2 regions of the Paenibacillus sp. FSL H8-0260 genome follow, and region 1 is predicted to be linked to the other one. Evidence: riboswitches for the same ligand, from Rfam matches in the RefSeq annotation. Region 1 holds a riboswitch; the other holds the start of a gene.
The links. A riboswitch is a leader RNA that binds a small molecule or an ion and turns the genes downstream of it on or off. The one in region 1 is predicted to bind cyclic di-AMP.
Positions count from the first base shown of each region.

Region 2: it holds a riboswitch for cyclic di-AMP, as region 1 does, so the genes downstream of both, MHI51_RS00545 (C40 family peptidase) here and MHI51_RS16715 (APC family permease) in region 1, are expected to answer to the same signal.

Region 1 covers NZ_CP150298.1:3,779,765-3,782,925, forward strand. The annotation lists gene MHI51_RS16715 (APC family permease) at 1-1,689, opposite strand, end outside; cyclic di-AMP (ydaO/yuaA leader) riboswitch at 1,814-1,973, opposite strand; gene MHI51_RS16720 (disulfide oxidoreductase) at 2,168-2,632, opposite strand; gene MHI51_RS16725 (DsbA family protein) at 2,629-3,161, opposite strand, start outside.
Region 2 covers NZ_CP150298.1:112,788-115,948, forward strand. The annotation lists gene MHI51_RS00535 (GNAT family N-acetyltransferase) at 1-184, opposite strand, end outside; gene MHI51_RS00540 (C40 family peptidase) at 374-865, opposite strand; cyclic di-AMP (ydaO/yuaA leader) riboswitch at 871-1,013, opposite strand; gene MHI51_RS00545 (C40 family peptidase) at 1,376-1,804, opposite strand; cyclic di-AMP (ydaO/yuaA leader) riboswitch at 1,862-2,000, opposite strand; gene MHI51_RS00550 (hypothetical protein) at 2,219-3,049, opposite strand; gene MHI51_RS00555 (M1 family metallopeptidase) at 3,061-3,161, opposite strand, start outside.

The sequences.
Region 1 (3,161 bases):
AATCAGAATCGTGATGTGATCCGTCGCAGCGGTCTTCCACTCTACCGTATCGATAAACTTCACTAACGGACGAATGATACTACGATATCTGGAACGAAGTACAATCAGGCGTACACCTGGATTCCATTCCTCCCACCGTTGCTCCATCTTATGAATGTCTTCTTCATCAAAGCCTACATACACAGCAACAACATTATCTGTTAGAGACTTCGCATAGCTGATGGAATGTAATACAGCACGTGTAACCCCTGCAACAGGAACAACTACAGTACTTCCTTTAATTACAGGTTTATCCGTAGCCGGACATATACGCAGTTGATCCGCAGTGTTCAAATAATGCTTATGAATACGGTGGAACACGAACATTACAGCAGGTAAGAAAATGAATGCCATCCATACGCTCGAGAATTTAGTAATGATAAATATAAGCGTAATCGTCAATGTAGTCAGCATACCGATGGTATTTACTACAAATCTTTTCACCCATCCAGCGGGTCTTGTTTTGATCCAATGCACCATCATCCCCAGTTGGGATAAGGTAAAAGGAATGAACACGCCAACCGCATATAGTGGAATCAAACCTTCCGTATTCCCATGGAATGCAGTCACAAGTATGATAGACATAACTCCTAGAAAAATAATGCCGTTTGAGAAACCCAGGCGGTCACCACGGACCATAAATGCATGTGGCAGATATTTATCTTTTGCAAACATAAAGGCGAGCAGCGGAAACGCTGAATATGCTGTATTAGCTGCCAAGAACAAAATCACTGCTGTAATCCCTTGAATGAAAAAGTACAATCCGCCACGGCCAAAGGTCGATTCAGCGATCTGAGAGACAACCGTAGCCTTTTCATCTGGCACAATACCATACCAATACGCCAGCACAGTGATTCCGGTAAACATAAAGCCAAGGATAAGTCCCATGATCATTAGCGTCTTGGCTGCATTCTTCTCAGCCGGTGCTTTAAAGTTTGGGATCGCATTAGATACGGCCTCAACCCCCGTTAGGGCTGAACAACCAGAGCTAAACGCTTTTAATAGTAGAAACAAACTTACATTAGATACGGCGCTGCCTATTTCAGGAACATTCGCATGCGCGCCACCCATTGCATATTTAACGATACCGGAGATAATCAGAACAACAATTGAAACCACAAACAAATACACTGGAATTGCGATAAATGAAGCCGATTCAGTCACTCCGCGAAGATTAATGATTGTTAATAAAACGATAACAGATACAGCGATGAGAACAGTATGATTATGAAGACTTGGAAAAGCCGATGTGATCGCATCCGTCCCTGCCGAGGCACTAACCGCTACGGTAAGAATGTAATCCACCAATAATGAACCCCCAGCGAGCAGCCCTGTCGGAATACCAAGATTACTCTTGGCTACGATATAAGCTCCGCCTCCTTGCGGATAAGCAAAAATCGTCTGCCGATAGGATAAAATCAGGATGGCCAGCAGGCCCAATACGGCTAATGCAATTGGCAGGGAATACCAGATGGCAGTAAACCCGGCAGCCACTAGTACAATCAGAATTTGTTCCGTTCCGTAGGCTACAGACGAGAGCGCATCAGAAGACAGAACAGCCAGTGCTTTAACCTTGGATAACTTTTCATGATCGAGTTCATTCGACTTCATCGGACGTCCGATCAATAGTCGTTTTACCTTGCTTACCATGGTGGATACAGTTCCTTTCTTTGGGAGCTGAAACGGAATTTCCGTGCGCTGTTTTCATCGGTGGATTTCATAAATGCAGACACAAAAATAAGCATACGGAAATGATCCGCATGCTTATGCATGGTCATTTTCCCACCTTGCTTACGAGGTTAGCTGGCGGATTCGGGCTGTGGTTATAGCCCTACGGTAGAGATCTGTTCGACCCGGTTCCGATTCACCCCATTGGCATGAATGCCAAGTTTGGTTCCCCCGTTTTTCCTAAGAAAATTCAGCGCATATTCAACTTCTCACAAGGTCTAATATTAGTCTACAAAGTGCCTACAGTAAAGCGTTGAAAAAAATGAAAAAAGAATGAAAAAACATCCAATAAGCTCAAATATAGCGTCTTATTGGATGCTCTCTTTCATTATCTTCAATTATCCCTCTAGCCCGTGATTTTAATACCTTTTCAGCTTTTTTGTAACTTCCAAAGTAAAAACTAAAATCCTAAGCTCTCCTCAGCATCTACTTCAATCACTTCTTCTTCCCTACGTCCATACCAAAGAAGGAGACTTATTAGAGCAAACGCTATTAAAGCTAACAAAGGAATCGTTATAAATTCGAAGTAGTTCAAGTAATCTTTATTACAAGGAACACCAACTGTACAAGGTAGAACTTTACTTAACGCTGGAATCTTCTGTTCCGCATAATGATAGATTGAGATACTGCCACCAATCAAACTTAATGGAAGCACATAAGGAATGATGCGCTTATCTCCACGGAAAGTGGCAATTCCCAACAAAAATAACTGCGGATACATAAAAATCCGCTGAAACCAGCAAAGCTTACAAGGTTCATACTTCAAGACTTCACTTAAATACAAGCTACCAGCTACAGCAACCAAAGAGACGAACCAGGCCAGATAGAGGCAGTTACGCTTGCAAAAAGATAGGAATTTTGTCACTTTGCCTCCACTGCTTTTGCGGCGGTGTTAATTTCAGATGTAATCGCTTCAATATCGAAAGGTTCAGCCGTTTTCACTCCATTAATGTAGAGCGAAGGCGTAGTTGTCACGCCTGCGTCAGTTGCCAACTGAATGTCTTTCTTCAGCTCATCTGCATAAGTTTTCTCTTGGATGTCTTTACGCAATAGATCGTAATCGATCACTAATTTCTCTTTTTCAGCAAGGCTTACCAAGAAATCCTCAGTGGCCCATTCCACGCTCTCATCCCCTTGCTGCGCATACACAGCATCATAGAACTTCCAGAATTCATCCTTATTCTGATGGTATACAGACAATGCAGCTAGTGAAGCTGTCTCAGAGTCAGGACCAACGAAAGCCATATTTACAAAGTAAAGAGCTGCTTTTCCCTCGTTGACAAAATCTTGAACAATTTTCGGTTTCATGGAGCCAGCAAATTGGGAACAAGCTGGACATTTGAAATCACCAAATTCAACAAGCTTAACAGGTGCATCCTCATTACCAATCCTAG
Region 2 (3,161 bases), 3.2 Mb from region 1:
ATATGGAGATATATTGTTCCTCCCGGAGCTGCGGATCGCCAAACTCGATGCCAAGGGCCTGCATCTGCTCCCACGGCATCCAGCCATAAATATTATATGGAGGCGTATAGCTCCACTTACAAATAGCTTCTCCGTGAATTGCCTCCATAGGAACTACATGAAAAGTTACCGAGGGATTTATCATAAGGTCAACGATCTCCTTTCACGAGGACATTGCTATATTACTAATTATATACAAAATGGGGGAGGTTCGACTCAGAAAATTTATATGAGGGGAATGTTTTACAAATTATGAGAGGGGTAAATAAGTAATAAGACAAAAAAACAAGCTCTCCTCCAAGAATTACCTTGGAAAAGAGCCTATGTACGTTATTTATTGCACATCATCATTGTCTTCCGATTCAGCAGCAACCGATTTGTAAGCATCTGTGCTCATAATGCGCTTGGCACCAACGTAGCGTTTCACGTAGTAGCTATCACTCAGAGAGCTAATGGTAACACCGCGTGAGGTAGAAGCGTGTGCGAACTTACCTTCACCGACATAAATGCCGACATGGGAGACACCTTTGCCACTTGTATTGAAGAATACAAGATCTCCGGCTCTTATATCATCACGGGAGATTGCTGTGCCCATTTGATATTGGGAACCTGATTGGTGTGGAAGGTTAATGCCAATCTTATCAAACACATACATTGTAAATCCGGAGCAATCAAATCCGTTAGTGGATATACCGCCGGATACGTATTTAGTACCGATGGCCTTGTCAATCACTTTATCCATTTTGGAATCTGCGAAAGCGCTTCCTGCTCCGATGGTGAGGATGATGGAAAAGCTTAGTACTGCTGCTGCTAACTTCTTCTTCAAAAGTGTATACCCCTTCCAAATGCCTACGAGGTTAGCTTAAGGGTTCGGTTGAAGGTCCCCTATGACCCCTCTATATAATGGAGGTCAATTCACCCAAAGTTGGTTCCCCCGTTTTCCTAATAGTTAGGAAACTCGGCTCATACTGTTGATTAGGATTAGCTTGTAATCAATACATGACAAAACCTTTGTAAATAACAACTTAATGATTACAAAAATGTTACTAAAATCTCACTGCGCTAATTGTAACAAACAGAAAGCCGCTTGGCAATCGTTTTTAACATATTAATGCAGAAAAATTGGCATTTTTACGGTAGAAAGGCATATGTAAGCGTTAATAATGACCTAATTTTTAATATAATTGCAATTTTTATCAAATAAACGTGTTTCAATTGGGCTCTAATAGTGTAAAAATATATTATGGAAAAAAGAAAAACCCGAATTTGATTACGGGCATAATCAGATTCAGGTTCATATAGTTGTAATTATGAGGTTATAGTTGTGAGGAAGGTTTCAATCGAAGGCTACAGCTTGATAAGCTGAAGTACTCATTACTCTTTTAGCGCCAACATAACGATTGGCCCAGTAGGCCTGACTGAGTGAAGTGATGGTTACTCCACGCGAAGAGGACGATTGTGCGAATTTTCCGTTTCCAACATAAATGCCGACATGGGATACTCCATTGCCAAGTGTGTTAAAGAACACTAGATCACCAGAACGCAGATTGCTTTTGGATACAGCAGTTCCAACGCTATATTGAGCTTTTGATGTACGAGGTAAAGTAAGACCTACATTCTTGAATACATATTTTGTAAATCCAGAGCAATCAAATCCGGCAGTGCTTGTACCTCCGGTTTTATAGGCAACTCCAATAGTCTTTGAGATTACAGTGTCCATCTTAGAGTCGGCAAAGGCGCTTCCTCCACCAATAGATAATGCCATTACAAGTCCTAGCGCCGCAGCGACGCATTTTTTTCTTAAATTATGTCTTTTCAAAAGATGTACTCCTTCCAAGGCCTGCGAGGTTAGCTTAAGGGTTCGGTAGAAGATTCCCTATGATCCCTGTAAAGCGAGATCAATTCACCCAAAATATGGTTCCCCCACTTCCCGGTGCAAAGGAATTAGGCGTGTTAAGCACCAAGAGAATGACGTTTCGACAGTTACACTTACGATAAATACATTTAGTTATGTAGGAATCGTTTCAATTGATTACAAAATTGTTACTAATAGCACAGGACTTATTGTAACAGAGCTTTTATGATTTTGCAAATACTCTTCAGTTATCCGTAATGAGAAAAAGTCCCAGCTCCTGAATACAGGAATTGGGACCTTTTTATTATGTCAAATAAGGTTAATTTATTGTGGAAATGCTTTGCTACACCATAGATGATATTGTGCAGAGATTCCCCACATTTTTAAGAGCGTAGAAGGTAGTGGTGAGATTTGCCGTATTATAAGTGCCGGCAGGCCGGGACAGAACAGACCCGTCAGTCCGCACACTAGCAGTAAGAGCAAGCCTCCCGCACCAAGTACAATGGAAACACCTATAGCAGGAATCAGTGACCGCAAGCAGATGAACAGTGAGGAGAACATTCCTGTACCGCCGGTGTAACCAAACTGCATATATAGAAGAAACAGGCGCACGATAAAAATATATATAAGCCATGCCAATACGTATGGTACTAAATGAAGTAACAAAGTGTAGTTAAACAAAGAGGATAAGAACAGCCCGTACATTTTTGGAGCAAGCCAGTAAAGCGGCAGCAGGGTCAGAACCCATTCGATTAGGCTAAAGACTAAGACAGGTAGTCCATAGATCTTCATGCCGGGGAAAAAGAACAGTCCGCGCTCGCCCCTTCGCTCCTGGTGGAGCTCATGCAGCAATCCTGCCCTTATGAAAGGAGAAAGCAGAAGTCGCAAGACAACAAGTCCTAGAAGCATCCATAACCAAGTGCGTATCGCAGGGTCAGTATTCAAGCTGAACTGTCCCTCGATATAATACAACAGTCTGCCCATACCGCTGCCGCCGGCGTCTTTATCTGGATAGCGCAGTAGAATTGGAATAATAGCAGATCGGATGAAACCATACATAAAGTAGCCCCAGAGCAGTCGGTAGATGAAGAGCAGAATTAAAATATAAAATTGCTCCTTCATGCTTTGCCAGCCGCGGGTTATCGATGTTCTCACAATCATTCACCTCACCAGACAAGAGTTCCGAGCACGGTTTCAAGTAGTTTAGTTACACTTAACGTCCAGCGAGAGAGCGTCTTGTGCTCTATTTCCGCCAGCCTAAAGTTGT